DNA from 4 places in the Bacillus sp. ABA4_010 genome. Region 1 is predicted to be linked to each of the others. Evidence: riboswitches for the same ligand, from Rfam matches in the RefSeq annotation. Region 1 holds a riboswitch; each other region holds the start of a gene.
What was found. A riboswitch is a leader RNA that binds a small molecule or an ion and turns the genes downstream of it on or off. The one in region 1 is predicted to bind S-adenosylmethionine.
Positions count from the first base shown of each region.

Region 2: it holds a riboswitch for S-adenosylmethionine, as region 1 does, so the genes downstream of both, metK (methionine adenosyltransferase) here and ACXAEO_RS15200 (methionine ABC transporter ATP-binding protein) in region 1, are expected to answer to the same signal.
Region 3: it holds a riboswitch for S-adenosylmethionine, as region 1 does, so the genes downstream of both, ACXAEO_RS16115 (transporter substrate-binding domain-containing protein) here and ACXAEO_RS15200 (methionine ABC transporter ATP-binding protein) in region 1, are expected to answer to the same signal.
Region 4: it holds a riboswitch for S-adenosylmethionine, as region 1 does, so the genes downstream of both, ACXAEO_RS18640 (Na+/H+ antiporter NhaC family protein) here and ACXAEO_RS15200 (methionine ABC transporter ATP-binding protein) in region 1, are expected to answer to the same signal.

Region 1 is NZ_JBSWUN010000003.1:2,820,073-2,825,030, reverse strand. It holds gene ACXAEO_RS15205 (methionine ABC transporter permease) at 1-523, opposite strand, end outside; gene ACXAEO_RS15200 (methionine ABC transporter ATP-binding protein) at 513-1,526, opposite strand; SAM riboswitch class I at 1,602-1,709, opposite strand; gene ACXAEO_RS15195 (bifunctional metallophosphatase/5'-nucleotidase) at 1,867-3,777, shown strand; gene ACXAEO_RS15190 (hypothetical protein) at 4,286-4,519, shown strand; gene ACXAEO_RS15185 (short-chain fatty acid transporter) at 4,790-4,958, shown strand, end outside.
Region 2 is NZ_JBSWUN010000003.1:47,778-52,735, forward strand. It holds gene pckA (phosphoenolpyruvate carboxykinase (ATP)) at 59-1,645, opposite strand; SAM riboswitch class I at 1,907-2,030, shown strand; gene metK (methionine adenosyltransferase) at 2,176-3,375, shown strand; gene ACXAEO_RS01485 (glycosyltransferase family 4 protein) at 3,429-4,574, opposite strand; gene ACXAEO_RS01490 (phosphatase PAP2 family protein) at 4,630-4,958, opposite strand, start outside.
Region 3 is NZ_JBSWUN010000003.1:3,012,910-3,017,867, forward strand. It holds gene ACXAEO_RS16115 (transporter substrate-binding domain-containing protein) at 104-931, opposite strand; SAM riboswitch class I at 1,141-1,245, opposite strand; gene rraA (ribonuclease E activity regulator RraA) at 1,323-1,805, opposite strand; gene ACXAEO_RS16125 (MupG family TIM beta-alpha barrel fold protein) at 1,901-2,920, opposite strand; gene ACXAEO_RS16130 (PTS transporter subunit EIIC) at 2,917-4,278, opposite strand; gene ACXAEO_RS16135 (MurR/RpiR family transcriptional regulator) at 4,470-4,958, opposite strand, start outside.
Region 4 is NZ_JBSWUN010000003.1:3,538,391-3,543,348, reverse strand. It holds gene ACXAEO_RS18645 (AI-2E family transporter) at 316-1,425, shown strand; SAM riboswitch class I at 1,533-1,639, shown strand; gene ACXAEO_RS18640 (Na+/H+ antiporter NhaC family protein) at 1,753-3,051, shown strand; gene ACXAEO_RS18635 (class I SAM-dependent methyltransferase) at 3,134-3,742, opposite strand; gene ACXAEO_RS18630 (peptide chain release factor 3) at 4,083-4,958, shown strand, end outside.

The sequences.
Region 1 (4,958 bases):
CACCGCCTCCGACAATACCAGCCATAGCCGAGTAGCCGACAAGACTGATTGTTGTGATGGTCAAGCCTTGAATAATTCCTGGTTTTGCTTCGGGTACTAACACATCTTTAATAATCATCCAAGGTGAGGCTCCGACCGCAACGGCTGCTTCAATGACACCTTTGTCAATTTCGCGAAGAGATGTCTCCACAATTCGAGCAAAAAATGGGATGGCAGCGACAGATAAGGAAACGGAGGCCGCTGTTGGTCCAATCGTTGTACCTGTCAATAACTGCGTCAGTGGAAGCAGGGCTACAAGTAAAATGATGTAAGGAATAGAGCGTACTGTGTTTACTACAAATCCGATCACAGATTTCACAGATTTATTTTCTAAAAACAGTCCTTGATCGGTTACAAATAGCAATACTCCAATCGGCATACCGAATAATAGCGCAACTGCGAGGGAAATGCCGACCATATAGAGCGTTTCAAGAAAAGCTTTGTTCAGTTCTGGAAGCAGGGCTGTAATCGATTCAAGCAGCATGTGTAATCACCTCCAAATGACTTGTTCGCTGTTGAATATAGTGAATAGTTTTTTCAATTTCAGGAGCATCTCCTGACAGTTGCATAATAAAAACACCAAGAGGGATATTTTGGATGTATTCAATTTTACCATGTAAAATGTTCCCCTTTACTTTAAAGCGCTGTAAGGCATCTGATACGACAGCTTCTCCCGCTACCGAACCACGGAATTGGATTTTTACAATTGTTCCATTTTGATCATTCATTAAATGATCAGGTAACGTGAAATCTAAAATGGTCGAGATAAATTGCTTTGTTAGCGGTTGTTTCGGCTGTGCGAAAATTTCATATACAGGTCCTTCTTCGACAACCTGACCGTCTTGCATAACGGCAACGCGATGGCAAATTTCTTTCACCACTTCCATTTCGTGCGTGATCAGTACGATTGTTAATCCAAGCTCACGGTTAATTTTCTTCAAAAGCTGTAAGATTGCTTTTGTTGTCGTTGGATCAAGAGCCGATGTAGCTTCATCACAAAGCAATACTTTTGGGTTGTTCGCCAGTGCTCTAGCGATACCGACCCGCTGTTTCTGTCCACCGCTTAATTGAGAAGGGTACACATCTTTTTTATCAGAAAGACCAACCATTTCGAGCAATTCTAAAACGCGGTTTTGAATATCGCTCTCGTTTACATTTGCCGCTTTTAAGGCAAAAGCGATATTTTCATAGACGGTTTTGGAACTAACTAAATAAAAATGCTGAAAAATCATGCCGATTTTTTGGCGAGCTTGTCGCAAGTCTTTTTCTTTCAGTGACGTTAAATTAACGCCATCCACAATGACATGTCCGGATGTAGGTTTTTCTAATAAGTTTAGGCAGCGCAGTAAGGAGCTTTTACCTGCTCCGCTATATCCGACAATCCCGAATATTTCGCCTTTTTTGATTGAAAGGGAGACGTCATTAACACCGATGATTGTTCCCTTTTTTGTTTTATACTCTTTTCTTAGTGATTGAATTTCAATCATAGTATCAATCCTTCCTTCATGGTCAAGCAAATAAAAGAACCTCTTTCCATTCTGAAAGAGGCATCGTATATATCCGACTTATCTTTCAGAATGGCAACATTCTGCAGGAAGTAGCACCGTTCCCTCGGTGGGGAGGTTGCTGGACATCGTCGGGCCTGATCCCTCCGTCGCTCTTGATAAGTGTAAAAATTATTATTCATTTTTTGGGATAACTGAATGATACGTTGTGAGGAAGAGAATGTCAATAAAAAAATTTTCAGTTAATAAAAAAGCATGTACATATTAATGAATGAAAGCGGTAACGATATGAGAACTATAATGGTTTTTGAGCGGAGGGAAAATGTCTTTGCTAAAAGTTTGCGGTTTATTTTGGATGATAATCGTTTTTATTTTTGGAAGCGTTGGCGCGGGATATAGTTATGCAGAGACAAATGAGTACGTGACGAAAGGAGAATTTTTAAAGGAACTTCTCCTGACTATGGAAGTGGACGTTACCGATGAAGTCTTGAATAATGATGGGGTGAACGATCCTTTTTTTACATATGTGAAGGCGGCTGAACGTCTTGAGATTACATTAAGTGAAAAAACGTATTCCAAAGAAGAGGTGACAAGAGAAGAGGCATATGCGCTTCTCATTCGTTCCCTTAATTTAAAACAAAAAATGGACGAAGAGATATTACAGAATTTTGAGGACGGTCATAGTGTGACAGCGTTCAAACAAGAACTAGCTGCAGCACTTCATTTAGGATTAGCAGCACTTCCAAAAGGACAAAACATTCATCCGAAGCAACCTATCTCCCCTGCAGAAATGGCAAAAATGATGGAGCTGTATCAAGAAAACATTCAGCGTATTCCAATCCTTCATACAAATGATGTACATGCCCGAATTTTGCATAATGCTAAAAAAGGCGAGCTTGGTTATGCTAAAATGGCCAAGCTGGTGAAGGGGGTTCGTCAGACGCACGAACATACTTTGTTAGTGGATGTAGGGGATGCCTTTCATGGAACGAATTTGGCTATTTTAAATAAGGGGAAAGTCGTAGCTGATGTGATGAATGAACTGAATTATGATGCGATGGTTCCTGGAAATCATGATTTTAATTATGGGCAAATCCATTTAAAAAGGTTAGTGTCCAATGTTCAATTTCCTGTCATGAGCGCCAATATTAGAAAAGAGGGAAAAGTAGTTTTTCTTCCATACATATTGAAGAGGGTGCAAGGAAAAATAATTGCATTTATTGGGGTTACAGCGGCAGATACAGCAGTTAAGACCAATCCAGAAGGAATTGAAGGACTTGAATTTCAAGATGAAATCCAAGCGGTCAGAGAACAAGTGAACCAATTGAAAGACAAGGTCGACCATATTGTCGTATTGTCTCATTCAGGTTCTAACGTTGATCAAAAAATGGCCAATGAAATAGAAGGAATTGACTTAATTATCGGAGGTCATAGTCATCAACGGGTGGAATGGCCCCAAAAATCAAAATATGCCTATGTGACGCAGGCATTTGAATATGGAAAAGTGCTTGGACGTACACAGTTACTTTTTCATAAAGGCGAGCTGATTGGCATTAATGGTTTTTTATACCGAGATGATGCCTTAAAAAAGGAAGATGAACAGATGAAGGCTGTCATTCAGCCTTATAAAGAGAAGAGTGAGCTACTTTTACATGAAGTGGTAGGCGTGGTTACAGTTAATCTTGATGGTGATCGTACTCATGTCAGAACAAGGGAGACAAATCTCGGAAATCTTCTTGCAGATGCGATGAGGGAGACATTGGACACAGATATTGCTTTGACAAATGGGGGGGGCATTCGTTCCAGCATTGAAAAAGGAGAAGTAACACGTGATGACCTATTGACAGTGCTGCCGTTTAATGACACCATTGTAATTTTGTCGTTAACTGGCACATCCATTAAATCAATACTAGAGCATAGTGTGCGTGAATACCCAAAAGAACATGGCGGTTTTCTGCAAGTATCTGGTCTCTCTTTTACATTTGATCCTCTAAAACCGGTAGGCAAGCGTGTGCAACAAATTAATATAAACGGCAAGCCTGTTGTTCCTCACAAACCATATACTGTGGCGATTAATCGATTTACAGCCATTGGAGGAGATGGATATACAATGTTGAAAAGGCAAATATGGACGAAATCTTCAAACCGTACACTCAGTCAAATTTTGGCTGATTATATGAAAAAGGGTCATGATGCTCGGAAAGTAGAAGGTCGAATTATGGTCAGACAATAAAAAAAATTTATGAGAAGGTTGATATTTTTACGGTTTTGAGGTTTAATAAGAGAGTAGACTGTGATGAGATGTTACGTTTGATTATGAATAAGAAATCCTTTACTTATTTTTTTAGGGGTAATTAGTAAGCGCTTACAGACTTCATTTACTTATTTGAACTTATTGTCAGTACTTGTACATACCTTTTGTGCTCTTGGGGAGGAGAACAAAAGGAAACGATTTTTCGTTTAGTTATGGGGAGAAGGTTTTATAAAAGGGGAATTTGAACGGTAAATAAAGGGATGACGATAAACAATAATCAAACTTGTAGCATCAATACATTGCTTGAAAAAACGACGGGGATGGGGACCCTGTCGTTTTTTTGTGCCATTATTTTCGTTCGTCATTTAAGTTGGTTAAGAATCTTATTGAAATTTTTATGAAGAGGATAGATGCCCACTCCATCTCTCCGCGTTTAACATATGTTGCAGTGTAAGCTTATGGCAATAAGAGATAGGAGGTTATTTTTATGCAGCGGCATTTTGGTCGTTCTCGGTTTACGGGAGCATATCCATTAAGGTTTAGACCTGGAAGATGGGGATATGGTTTTGGACGTCGTCCTTTTTACGGGGGGCCGTTTGTAGGCGGAGTACTTGGTGGATTATTAGGAAGCGCGCTAATCACTCGTCCTTATTATTATCCGCCGTATTATGGCTATCCGCCATATTATGCCCCATATTATCCGTATTATCCTTACTATTAAAAAAACGATGCGCGTTCTGCGCATCGTTTTTTTTTACCTATTCCTTCTTGCTTTATATGGAGTTTAAATTAGAAATGGTGAAAGAATTTATGAAAAAAATGGAAAGATAATCAACAGGGAAATGGCGAAAATTGTCCAGAAGTGTCAAGCGTTTTTTGTAAAAATAGAGAGGTTTTTGAAAGCGCTAAGAGAATAGAGAATTATAAGAATAATAGGGGGAGGAGGCATATTTTTTTATAGAATTGACAACAAGGCTAGGGGGAGAGCATATTGAAGTTTTTAATTTCGCTATCAAACAAATTAATGCAAAGGTACTTACCTGATCCATTTTTATTTGTTATTATTCTTACTTTTTTTGTTGGGGGATTATCTCTTGTTCTGACAGAAAGTACACCTATGCAAGTCATTGAATATTGGGGCGGCGGATTCTGGGGCTTGC
Region 2 (4,958 bases), 2.8 Mb from region 1:
CATGAAGGTTCAGTGAATGACCGACTTTCATGATTGGGGCTTTGTGCTAAACGACGTGTTACACTAATGGGCCGCCGAGATTTTTAATGTCGTCTGAGATAGTAGTGAACTTACGGAAATTCTCTTTAAATTGGTACGCAAGCTCTTTTGCTTTTTGTTCAAATTCTTCCTGGTTATCCCACGTTCTAGATGGCTGAAGCACTTCATCAGGAACTCCTGGTACATGTGCGGGGATGGCTAGACCAAAGATAGGGTCTTGAATGGTTTCCACATTCGTTAAATCGCCCTCTAAGGCTGCTTGAACCATAGCTCGTGTATAAGCTAATTTCATCCGTTGTCCTACTCCATAGCCTCCACCGGTCCATCCCGTATTGACAAGGTATACGTTTACATCGTGTTCGTCGATTTTCTCTCCGAGCATTTCTGCATATGTTGTAGCAGGAAGTGGAAGGAATGGAGATCCAAAGCATGTAGAGAATGTAGCTTGCGGTGAAGTGACTCCACGCTCAGTACCAGCAAGCTTGCTGGTGTATCCGCTTAAAAAGTGATACATCGCTTGTTCTTTTGTTAGCTTACTGATCGGAGGAAGAACCCCAAACGCATCTGCTGTTAAAAAGACGATGGTAGTCGGATGACCTGCGACACTTGGGTCGACAATGTTATGCATAGCTTGCAGCGGGTAGGCTGCACGTGTATTTTCAGTTAACGAGTTATCATTATAATCCGGAAGGCGGGAAGCATCATCGAGAACGACGTTTTCTAATACCGCGCCAAAGCGGATGGCGTTATAAATTTGTGGTTCTTTTTCCTTGGATAAATTGATGCATTTCGCATAGCAACCGCCTTCAATATTGAACACGCCAGCGTTAGACCATCCGTGCTCATCATCGCCAATTAAGCGGCGATTCGTATCTGCTGAAAGCGTTGTTTTTCCTGTTCCTGAAAGCCCAAAAAACAAAGCAACATCGCCTTCTTGACCAACATTGGCAGAACAATGCATAGACAAGACGTTCTTTTCAGGTAGTAGATAGTTCATTACAGAGAAGATGGATTTCTTCATTTCTCCAGCGTATTCAGTTCCACCAATTAATACTACTTTACGCTCAAAAGAAATAATGATGAATGTTTCAGAGTGCGTACCGTCTACAGCAGGATCAGCTTTAAAATTAGGAGCAGAAATCACTGTAAAGGCTGCTTCATGCGTCTCCATTTCTTGATTTGTCGGACGGATGAATAATTGGTGGGCAAACAAGTTGTGCCAAGCATATTCGTTAATGACACGAATCGGTAAACGTTGTTTTAAGTCCGCACCGGCAAAACCATTGAATAAAAAGAGTTCTCCCTGTTCTTTTAAGTATGTTAATACCTTTTTATATAGGGCATCAAATTTGTCAGCGGCAAAAGGTTGATTGACTTTTCCCCAATCAATTTTATCCTTAGTTGATGTTTCTTCTACAATAAACTTATCTTCTGGAGAGCGTCCGGTATATTTCCCGGTTTCCGCACGAACTGCACCTGAAGCTGTCAATTGTCCTTCTCCACGAGATAGCACCTTTTCCACCAGTTGAGGGACTGATAGATTATGATGAACGGTCGGTAATTGAAGAAGTTCATTTAATTCATTTGAAACATCCACTATACTCATATTGAATACCATCCTTTTATTTTAAAGTTTATTTTATATACGATTAGTAAACTCATAAAATAGTATAACACATTTATAACAATAGTCTATACTATTTAGAGATAAATGTTCGTATGTAATACAAAAATGGACAAAATAGAGTTGATTGACGAAGAACACAATAACAGAAGAAAAAATATATGTTGTGCGTTCTTTTTTTATTGGATAAATTGTTGACATGTTTCGACGTTTTACGGTATGATATGTCCTTGAACGGATACTCTCTTATCCCGAGCTGGTGGAGGGACAGGCCCTATGAAACCCAGCAACCATCGCCATGTATTATCATAAAAAGGCGATAAGGTGCTAACCTGACGCAAGGCTTCTTGCCCTTGATCGATAAGAGTGAAAGGCGCTAGTGAACGTACAAACCTTTCCTCATATATAGGGAAGGTTTTTTATATTTTTTCAATAAAATGAACTAGTTTTATGAATAATAAGGGAATGAGTACCGTATCTTTGTTGTTTTCATTTAAAAGGAGGAAATACTGATGTCAACAAAACGTCGTTTATTTACATCTGAGTCAGTAACAGAAGGCCATCCGGATAAGATTTGTGACCAAATCTCCGACTCCATTCTTGATGCGATTTTAGCGAAAGACGCTAATGCGCGTGTTGCTTGCGAAACATCCGTTACAACGGGTTTAGTATTAGTGAGTGGTGAAATCACAACTTCTACATATGTAGACATTCCGAAAATCGTTCGTGAAACAATTCGCGAAATTGGTTATACTCGTGCAAAATATGGTTTTGATGCTGAAACTTGTGCAGTTTTAACGTCAATCGATGAGCAATCAGCGGATATCGCGATGGGTGTTGACCAAGCGTTAGAAGCTCGTGAAGGTCAAATGACAGAAGAGGAAATCGAAGCAATCGGAGCAGGGGACCAAGGATTAATGTTTGGTTATGCTTGTAACGAAACGAAAGAATTAATGCCTCTTCCAATCTCATTGGCACATAAGCTTGCACGCCGTTTAACAGAAGTGCGCAAAGAAGAAATTTTACCATACCTTCGTCCAGATGGTAAAACGCAAGTAACAGTAGAATATGATGAAAACGGACAACCGGTACGCATTGATACAATCGTAATTTCTACACAACATCACCCAGAAATTACATTGGAGCAAATTCAACGTAACCTTAAAGAGCATGTCATCAACCCAGTTGTTCCAGCTGAGTTAATTGACGAAGAAACAAAATACTTCATCAACCCGACAGGCCGTTTCGTAATTGGTGGTCCTCAAGGTGATGCAGGTCTAACAGGTCGTAAAATCATCGTTGACACTTACGGTGGATATGCACGTCACGGTGGTGGAGCATTCTCTGGTAAGGATGCGACAAAAGTAGACCGTTCTGCGGCATATGCGGCACGTTACGTGGCTAAAAACATCGTAGCAGCAGGATTAGCGGACAAATGTGAAGTTCAGCTTGCATACGCAATTGGTGTAGCAAAACCTGTTTCTATCGCTGTTGATACGTTCGGAACTGGTACAGTTTCTGAAGAGGTATTAGTAGAATTAGTTCGTGAAAACTTTGACTTACGTCCAGCAGGAATCATTAAAATGCTTGATTTACGTCGCCCGATTTACAAGCAAACAGCTGCTTATGGTCACTTCGGCCGCAACGATTTGGACCTTCCATGGGAGCGTACAGACAAAGCAGAAGCATTAAAAACACAAGCTACAAAATAATAAAAAAATCCGGTCTGCATAGACCGGATTTTTTTATTGGAAAAAGAAGCATGTTACGCTAGTTGGATGGAGTCTGCTGGCTGTGAAAGTGCTGCTTCATACTGGAGCAGCAAGCCATCAAAAATATTATCCCATGTTTGTGTAAGAGCATATTGTCTTGCTTGATGTCCAAGCTGTATGCGCTTATGGAGATTGTCGAGGCAAAACGTGATGTAATGAATAAACTGTGAAACGGATTCAGGGTCACATAAAAAACCTGTTCGATCGTGCTGAACAATATGTTTCACACCGCCAGCACTCGCACCTATAACAGGAGTCCCAGCGGCTAAAGATTCCAGTACGACGTTCCCGAACGTTTCAGTAGCCGATGGGAAAACAAATAAGTCGGAAGCGGCATACACTTTCGCTAGCTGTTCTTCCTGAAGAAAACCGGTAAAAGTCATATGTTCCAATGATTCTTTTTGCAGTTTTTCTTTGGAAGGGCCATCGCCAACGATGAGCCAGTGAGTCTGATGTTTAAGATGATCCGGTAAGGACTTAGCGATGTTCATTAATAGGTCAAGATTTTTCTCTGGAGCGAGCCGGCCTACATATGTCAAAATGTACGGACGCTTAATGTTGTATTTAATTCGGACGTCAAAACGATCATAGTGGGGGTGGAAGAGAGTCGCATCTACCCCTCTGGACCAAATGGAGACATTCGTAAAACCGTGCCGATGCAAATGTTCTTTAGTGGCTGGAGAAGGTACAAAAATATTTCGCAACGGACGGTGGAACCAATCCATGTATTTCCAAAGGAAAGGAGAGAGAAATTCCAACTCATAGTATTTTAAGTATTGATCAAAGTCGGTATGGTAAGAACCGACAATTGGAATATCCATCTTTTTTGCATAATGCAAGCCGCAAAGCCCGATGTTAAAAGGAGTAGCGACATGAATGATATCAGGTTGAAAAGCTTGCAAGTTTGCTTTCATTTTCAGCATATTAGGCAATGCTAAACGGCATTCCGGATATAAGAAAAAAGGTAAGCTCGTAAAGCGGTGAATGTGAGCAGAAAACAAATCATGGTTCGTTCCTTCTGGTGCAAATACACGAAAAGGGATATTTTTATTCTTTAAATAATCGGTAAAGCGTTTCAGTGTATTGGCAACACCATTGACATCAGGTGCAAAAGTATCGGTAAATAAAGCGATTTTCATTGTGCCCCCCCTATACTGTCAATTTGATTTAACGGATTAAAGGTTGGTGCAAGATTTAAAGAAAAATAAAGGATAAATACCCAGCAGAGGTCCCGAGAATCATTCCAACTAATACGTCTGTAGGATAATGAAGCCCAAGGTAAATCCTTGAGATTCCTACGCTGAATGCGAGCGGCAATAAAAAAACGGCTCCTGCGGGATAATAGCAGATAAATGGCATAAACACTGAAAATGCAGCCGTTGTATGTCCTGAAGGAAAAGAGTGATCCTGAAGCGGGTTATTTAATACTTTTGTTCCTGTTAATTGCAGATAAGGACGCTTGCGAGGATACACTTTTTTCATAATGGCTACAGGGATGTGGCTGAGTGCGAGAGCAACAGCGC
Region 3 (4,958 bases), 190 kb from region 1:
TCTCTTATATATATTCCATTTCATCACTCGACACAGCTTCATTTGATTCAAGAACATTTACAATGGTTATTCAGACCACTTGAATTTTCTAGGTCGATTTATATTATTCAGGGATGTATTCTCCGCCTGTCCATTTTGTTGAAAGCTTAGCTAATGTCCCATCTTCTTTCAGCTCTTTTAGAATTGGATCTATTAATGCCTTCAACTCCTCACCTTGCTCTTCATCTTTCAAGACAATCCCCATATTATCGTTCACTAACGGCTGTCCGACCACTTCTAAGTCTAAATCAAACTTTTCCATGACCGAATGAATCATAATCGGATCATTCACATAGGCATCCACACGACCATTCTGGACATCTTGTAAAATTTCCGAAGGGTTTCCACTTTCGCTATATTTTAAAATAATATCGTTATCTGCTTTTTTATTATGTTCTTCCAGTAATAGCGTGTACGAATCACCCGCTAACGCCCCAACCTTCTTCCCTTCTAAATCTTCTATGGTCGTAATATCCTTTCGACCAGCCTTCACGACAATGACCGTTTCTGCTGCAAAATAAGATTCATCTGTAAATAAGTACTTTTCTTCACGTTCTGGCGTTTTCGCTACTTGGTCTGCAATGGCCTGAATTTTATTTGACTCTAAGGCTAGGAACATACTATCCCAAGGCGTGGCCACAAACTCAAATGTATAACCATCTAGCTTTTTATCAATTTCCTTCACTACTTCGATATCATAGCCTGTTAGTTCATTGTTCTCATCCGTGAAGGCGAAAGGCGGATAATCATTTTGGGTTCCAACTAAAATCACTTTTTCCTCTAGTTCATTCGTCGCTTCATTTGCTGCTTCTTTCGTCGAACAACCGCTCAATACTCCGGCAAACCCTACTAATGCCACTACTGGTACTAATAAACGAGATCTTTTTTTCATGTCTTCGACTCCTTCTTTTCATAAATGAAAATGATGACCATATAAGTAATGACTTACCAAATTTATAAAATGAATAAATAATGATACACATTCGAAAAAGGAACGCAACTATTTAATTTGAATATTGGGTTAATTCAGAATATCATTCGTTTAATCTCTTAATGTAAACAAAAAAACCTCTTTCAATCAGAAAGAGGCTTTGTATCGAAACCTTATCTCTCAGAATGAAACACTCTGCAGGAATTAGCACCTTTCATCGAAATGATGGTTGCTGGACGTCATCGGGCCTGTCCCTCAGTCTCTCTTGATAAGATATTTATTTTTTAGCATATTATGATATTAGTTAATATTGAGAATATTGTCAAATGAATTTTTAATCATTTACGTGAATTCATGTGAGGAGATTTCTTGCTGCTGTCATAACACCATCTTCATCTGCATACACATAGCTTCCCGGAACCCAATCGATTCCGCCGAAATGAAGGGTCGTCTCTCTTTCTCCTTTTCCTTCTTTTTTACTTTTTAACGGATGCGTACCAATGGCGAAAATCCCGACATTTAGCTGCGCTAATTCTGCACTATCTCTGACACAGCCATTAATAATAACACCCGCTAACCCGCGCGTTCGTGCAATCTCCCCTAATCGGTCGCCCATTAATGCACAGTTTCTAGAACCTCCCCCATTCACTACTAATACGTGGCCTGCCGGAATCGTTTCAAGAGCTTCTTTTACCAATACATTATCTTCGTGTACGTTCACCGTTGAAATTGGACCAAAAAACCTTCTTTTCCCGCCGTACGACCGAAACTCGACCGTACAAACGTTCAATTCATCCGCGAAATCATCACATAAATCCGCCGTTCTCACTTCCATCATCCCATCTCCCTTCCTTACATTGTTCTTCATTCGCTCACGACCGAAAAATTCCTTTTGCATTTGGTGAAGGAAATGAAACGTGACACCGAAACCTATGGCTTCACCTTCTTCAATTCCAGCCTTTGACCAGGATGAACAGCGGAAAGAAGGGGGACATCTTCTAGTATAACGTGGCCGATGACATTCACTCGTTCATCCGCTGGAAGATCCCGTAAGATAATTTGCACTTCACCGCGGTAACGTCCGTAACGGTCATTATCCATCGTAATCATTCCTTGCAGACGTTTCACCGTGTTAGTCGGTTCCACACATTCTGCCCTTCTCGTATCCATCAAACGGATAACATCTCTAGCGGAATCGGGACGAAGACGGTATTCTCCTTCTGGCAAAATCGAAGACTGAATCCGAATAGGAAGAATGCTATCTGCATCATATTTCACCAATTGTTCCAACAACCCCTCACCCGGGTCCGAATCACCGACATACACATCTGTGATCCCGGAACGATACAGCTCAACGGCCGCTGCAAACGGGTCCATATACCGATGACGTTCCAAAGTTGGAAGACCAGCAAAAACGGGACCTCTTTTCTCTCCTCGTCCCGGAATATATGCACAAACCGGAATATGAAACCGTTGGAATAACGCCGTTTGTTGACGAAAAAAGTCATCATCCAAGCCCGTTTCACAGCGCGGGTAAAAATTGTGCCAAGCGATTAACTTTTCAGCGTCCATACCGCTAGCAAGCAATCTTTTCAATTCGTCTTCAAACAAAATACTTGCATTCAGGGCAAGGTGAAATCGTTTGGATAAGCTCATAATCGTCTCAGCATCAAAGCCATCGTCCAAACGAATTCCGACAACACCGAGGGACGTTAGCTCTTCCAACCTTTGAATTCCTAAATGTCCAGGTGTCTTCAGTGAAACATCCGCATACACGTCCACTCCATAATGTTTCGCTGTTTCAAGCAATTGTTGGGCACGACTTGCCAGTTCTCCTGTTTCTTCAGGAATGTGAAGCGAGGTAAAAGCTCGCTTCACTCCTTTTTGACTCGCTTCCACTATTCGTTGTTCCGCTAACGGATCATTCAAGTAAAAAGAGATACCAATCATTCAAACTCACTCGCCATCTCGTCTTTAAATCCGAACAAATAAGTAAAGACAAAGCCCGCTGCATACGCAATCAATAAACCAATCAAATATAAGACAATTTGCTGGGTATGGACAAGAAAGGTTAACGGTAATCCGGAAACACCGACCGCAATCGTGGCGATTTTAAAGTAAGCCTGAAACGCACCACCGATTCCCGCTCCAAGGCAAGCGGTTAAAAATGGACGTCCAAGTGGCAGCGTGACACCAAAGATTAACGGCTCCCCAATCCCTAGCATCCCTGACGGAAGCGCACCACCAATCGCTCGTTTTAAACGTGCTTTCTTCGTTTTCATATAAATGGCAAACGCGGCACCAACCTGACCGGCACCTCCCATTGCCAAAATTGGCAGAAGCGGATCATCACCAATGGAGTTAATGAGTTCAAGATGAACCGGCGTCAACCCTTGATGCAGCCCAGTAACAACAAGCGGCAAGAACGTTGCCCCCAGTACAAAGCCAGCAACCACCCCTCCTACATCTAAAACAGCAAGCAACCCTGTTGTAATGCCATCTGAAATCCATCCACCAAGCGGCATAAAGACGAGATATGTCACAACCCCTGTAATAAGTAAAGCAACCGTTGGCGTCACAATAATATCTAGTGACTGGGGGACAAACCGGCGAACGCGCTGTTCGACTACCGCGATAAAAATCGCCGCCAATAAAACCCCAATCAAACCGCCTCGCCCTGGCAATAATTCTTCACCGAAAAGACTAATCCCCGCAACGGCCGGGTTCATAATTAAAATGCCGGCTAATCCGCCTAAAGCTGGTGAACCGCCAAACTCCTTCGCCGCATTGATTCCAACTAAAATACCTAAATAAGCAAACAACCCGCCGCCAATTACCGTTAAGATCGTCGCAAGTTGTGATTCTGCCGGCAGCCATCCAGCTTGAACAACCGCCTTTGTAATTCCCGTAATCAACCCTGACGCAACAAGCGCAGGAATAAGCGGGATAAAGATACTGGCAATTTGGCGCAAAAACAACTTAAATGGCGTCGCATTCTTTGTTTTTAACTCTGATTTTTTCTTTGCCGCAAGCTCTTCTAAATTAACATCCTCTGAATCTTGTAATAATTGACCAAACGCTTCTGACACTTTATTCACTTTTCCCGGTCCTAAAATAATTTGTAACGTTTCTTCTTCCACCAATCCTAAAACGCCATCCATCTTCTTAATGGCTTGCTTATTGACAATGCTGCCATCTTTCGGTGTGACGCGAAGACGGGTCATACAATGCGTATACGCTGCAATGTTTTCTGCCCCGCCAAGCTGTTCTAATAGTTTTTTCGCTAAAACATGATTTTCCCCAGACATTACGGTTTCCCCCTCTTTTTTTATCTAAAGTTTGGAAATAAAACCTGAATGAAACCATTTTTAACACTTCTAGAAGAAAACCCAGCTCAGAATTTACCACTTCTATCAATCCGGATTTCCCCTCATCCCCACTTACACTTCTCCACGCTTAAAAATAAAAATCTTACTCTCCATTAATGCGGAATAGCCGGTTACTTTGTTTCTTTTAAAAACTGGATCGCTTCTCGTGTCTTATCGATATAAGCAATCGTCTCCTCATAATGCTTCGTGGCCATAGATAAAAACAAAACATCAATCACATACAACTGGGCTAAACGAGAAGACGTTGCCGCGCTTCGGAACGGTGCTTCAGTCGAATAAGACGTATACAGACAAATATCGGCTAACGAAGACACTGTAGATTGCCCATATTTGGTTAAAGAAATCGTCTTTACACCGCGTTCTTTTGCCAATGAAAGCACTTTAATGACCTCTGGTGTTTCGCCTGAAAAAGAAATCCCAAACACCACATCATCTTGCCCCGCATTCGCAATTAAAGTCGCCGCCAGATGAGCATCTGCAAAAGCTGTTGCACCTTTATTAATTCGAAGAAACTTTTGCTGGGCATCCATCGCAATAATATGAGAAGCCCCTATTCCGAAAAGATGAACATGATTCGCATTCAAAATCGCTGCCACAGC
Region 4 (4,958 bases), 720 kb from region 1:
GTCCTCCTATGTATGATAGTCGGCAAGGTTACACCTCCCGTTCCTGCTGGAATGGTCTTTTTAACTACTTTGCCCAAATAAGCAGAACGGATTCGGAGAAGAACGAAAAAGTAGGGAAAGGATTTTGCAGCTTTTCTAATGGACTATGGGGGAAAAGTTTTAAAGACGATCATTATCGGTTATAAAGATACATGAAACCAAACTTTGTATTGGCACGTAAAAAAGACAAGACCTGTATCGTAGAAGGATGGTTTGTCAAATGATCTATTTTGGAACGGCTTAAAGATGGGCCGTTCAGTTAGGGGAAGTGAAGTTGTGTTAAAGTCAAAAGTGCATTTTTGGACGCTCCAAATTTTGTTGATGGTATTAATTATTTATTTCAGCACAAAAATTTCTTTTTTATTTGAACCGATTGTTGTGTTTGTATCTACTTTGTTTTTTCCAATCTTAATCGCAGGATTTCTTTACTTTTTATTTAATCCAATTGTCGAGTTTTTGACGAAGTACAAAGTGCCGAGGAATTTAGCCATTTTGATTTTATATGCTGTTTTTATTGGACTGATGAGTGTAGGCATTGGTGTAGTCGCGCCAATCTTATCACAGCAAATTACCGATTTGGTTCAAAACTTGCCGTCTTATATTGCCACAATCCGTGTATTCTTTGAAAACTCTGCTCAATCTGGCTGGTTTAAGTGGATTTTAGGCCAAGAATTTATTTCACTTGAAAAAATTGAAGAAACGTTAACGAATTATGTGGCTTCGTTGCCTGATAATGTGACCAAAAGCGTTCGAACGGTATTCGGGGTCATTGCTAATATTACGTTAACCGTTGTTACGGTGCCGTTTATTTTATTTTACATGTTTAAAGATGGCTATAAGCTTCCGAAAGCTTCTGTGCGTTTTTTACCTTCTGCGTATCGAAAGGGCGGCTTGCACATTATTCAAGAAACAGGTGAGACGCTTTCTGCTTATATTCAAGGACAATTCCTTGTGGCGTTGTTTGTAGGAATCTTTACGTTCATCGGTTATTTAATTATTGGGTTGCCATATGGACTGACACTCGCAATTATTGTTTCTGTCACGAATATTATCCCTTATTTAGGACCTTTTATCGGGGCAGCCCCTGCTGTCATTATTGGTTTGTTGGATTCCCCGACGAAAGCGTTTCTTGTCATTGTCGTCATCACAATTGTGCAGCAAATTGACGGGAATTTCATTTCACCGCTCGTAATCGGGAAGAGACTCGATATTCATCCGCTTACGATTATCATCATTTTATTAGTAGCTGGAAATTTAGCCGGGGTACTAGGCATGATTTTAGGTGTGCCTTTATATGCGGTGACAAAAACGATTATCGTGAATCTCGTGAAATTAATTCAATTACGGAATGAAAAAGATAAGACAGGGTCATCAGCACTTGAGTGAAACTTCCTGTTTTGGTGTTATTTTACTTTTGTGAAATAATGTTTGACTTTTTCTTGTGAACAATTTAAAGTAGTTTAGGTAATTTGAAAAAGATGATAAATATGATCTTCTTATCAAGAGAGACGGAGGGACTGGCCCGATGATGTCTCGGCAGCGGACTTTTTACGAGAGTGCTGTGCCAAATCCAGCAAGCAACATGCTTGAGAGATGAGAAGAGTGTTTCTTATATAGACTATATAAGACCTCTTCTTGCTTGTGAGAAGAGGTCTTTTTCACGAATAAATAGAGAATGGGGTGCAAGGAGTGAATAAAGTAACAGGAAATGCAATGGCTTTACTACCATTAGGCATCTTTTTGACCTTATTTGTTGGATCAGGGGTCATTACAGGTGATTTTTATCAAATGCCGGTATTAGCGGCAATCATTATTGCAGTTGTAGTCGCGTTAATGATGAATCGGAAAGAAACACTGACGGTTAAAATTGAGCGGTTCGCAGCAGGAGCGGGACACCCTGATATTATTACTATGACATTTATTTTTATTTTGGCAGGAGCGTTTTCTGCTTCGGCTAAAGGAATGGGAGCTGTGGAATCGACTGTTAACTTAGCATTGTCGACTCTTCCACCAAGCTTTTTAGTTGTTGGTTTGTTTATTATTGGTGCATTCATTTCCCTTTCAATGGGAACATCCATGGGAACTATCGCTGCTTTGGCGCCAATTGGGGTTGGAATTAGCGGCGAGACGGATATTTCCATTGCTTTAACAATGGCAGCGATAGTTGGCGGAGCGATGTTTGGAGATAACCTGTCGTTCATCTCTGATACAACCATTGCGGCTGTACGTACGCAACAAACGGAAATGAAAGATAAATTTAAGACGAACTTTTTTATTGTGTTACCAGCAGCGATTTTAACGGCTGTTATCTTATTCATCGTGACAACAGGCAATCATTCAACGATTGGGACTGAAAACTTTAGCTGGATTAAAATTTTACCGTACATTAGCGTCCTCATTACGGCATTGCTTGGGTTTAATGTTCTGGGTGTGTTAATGGGTGGAACTGTTTTAGCTGGAATCATTGGGTTAGTTGATGGTAGCTATCAAATATCGAGCTTCTTGCAAACTGTAACAGAAGGAATTCTTGGAATGGCAGAGCTTGTCATTTTAGCCCTTTTAATTGGCGGTATGGTCGAAATTATTAAGCATAATGGCGGCATTGATTATTTATTAAACATGATGACGAGAAGCATCAAGTCGAAAAAAGGCGCAGAGTTTGGAATTGCAGGTCTTGTGAGTTTAACTAACTTATCGACGGCTAATAATACGATTTCGATTATTTTCACAGGTCCGTTAGCGAAGGATATTGCGGAGCAATATGACATTGACAAGCGAAAATCAGCTAGTTTATTAGATATTTTCTCATGTAGTGTACAAGGATTAATTCCATACGGTGCTCAAGTATTAACAGCAGCTAAGCTAGGAGGAATTTCACCTATCGCGCTTCTACCGTATTCATTCTATCCAATTTTGATTGCAGTATTTGGGGTTGGAGCAATTTTAATTGGGTTCCCACGGTTGACTTCCCGCCAGCCAAAAACGGAGGAACAAGTAGTTCGTATGAATTAACATTGAGCTTACCCAATAAGAAAAGTCAGCCTATGCGGCTGGCTTTTCTTATTGGTTTCTTCTCGAAGCTGTCTAAACATACTTATTTGACACAAACCGCAATCCCTAAAGGATAGTGCATTCCTTCACGCTTTGTTTCAACGAGAACGCCGCGCTGATAAAAAAATTCGCTTTCCGAATAATCATCGAAAAGATGTTCAAACTCGTCTAATGTGAGCTGATGAACGTGAAAAGGTTCACTGGACGGTTTTCCTCGTCCGAGTCCAAACGGTGTCGAAATGACAAGTGTTCCTCCAGACTTTAAGAGCTTATAAAGGTTTGTTAGAAACTGTTTTTCTTCCTTTATATGTTCTAACGTCTCAAAGCTCATAATACAGTCAAACGTTCCGAGTTGCTCAGGAAGGGAAGGATCTGCTGCATTGCCTGCTAAAAAGTTGACTTTAGGGTGGTAGTGAAAACTGCGGGCATATTCAATAATGTCCGAATCAATGTCTACGGCTACAATTTCATCAATTTTCTTTTTGGCGGCTTTTGCTACAAGCTGGCTTCCGAAGCCGCTTCCGCATGCTAAATCGAGTACTCTGCCTTTCGTATATAAAATCGCGAACTGATATCTTGCGATGTGTTCAAGTAATAAGCCATTGGTTGGCTTCATAAGGTGAGGCATGACCCTTTCGCCTGTATATTCCATTTTGTTTAGCCCTCTTTCTTCCGATTTGTCACATTCTTTATTGTACCTCATCAAGACAGGAGAACAAAGAGAGCGAGTTTGGTGAAAAAGACAACATATGCTATAGTGAAAGGTGCGTTTAATGCATCAAGTTTCCTTGGTGAAAGTAGATAATCGAAAGACGGCCCTTTTAACAGGCAGTGAGACCCGCACTTTTTCACTTTAGGTGACTGGAGATGTTAAGTCGGGATACGAGAGAGCCTCTACGATAGAAGTTTCCTTTATTCTAAAATAAAAAGTAGAATACGAAGAAAAAACAAGTTATGCTAGATGAATAGATGTGAGAGAGAGGATTAATAACATGAGTCAAGAAATAAAAAGCCAACAAGAACAAGTCGAATCAAGACGTACTTTTGCCATTATTTCTCACCCTGATGCGGGGAAAACTACTTTAACAGAGAAATTATTGTTATTAGGTGGAATGATTCGTTCAGCAGGTACGGTTAAAGGGAGAAAAACAGGGAAATATGCAACATCTGACTGGATGGAAATTGAAAAACAACGTGGAATTTCTGTAACATCCAGCGTTATGCAGTTTTCTTATAGAGATCACCATATTAATATTGTTGATACACCAGGTCACCAAGACTTTAGTGAAGATACGTATCGTACGCTAACGGCTGTCGATAGTGCTGTTATGGTTATTGATGGAACAAAAGGAATTGAAGAGCAAACAATTAAATTGTTTAAAGTATGCAGCATGCGCGGTATTCCAATTTTAACTTTCATTAATAAGCTGGATCGCGAAGGAAAAGACCCGCTTGAGCTGATGGAAGAGATTGAAGAGGTACTTGGAATCGAGTCATATGCGGTGACATGGCCGATTGGAATGGGGAAAAGGTTTCAAGGAACATATGACCGTTTTAAAAAGCAAATTGAAGTGTATCGTGGGAATGAGGAATCGCAATTTGTCGATTTCGATGGAACAAACGTAACAGATGAAGTAAGCAACTATGTAGATGAAGGATATTTGTCAATGTTGACGGATGAACTTGCTCTGCTTGATGAGGCAGGAAATGATTTTTCAATGGAAAAGGTGAAGCAAGGGAAGTTAACACCTGTGTTCTTTGGAAGTGCCATCGCGAATTTCGGTGTTCAGTCATTCTTTGATGAGTTTTTAGGATTGACTCTTCCTCCTCAACCACGTGAATCATCGAACGGCGCAATTGATCCAACG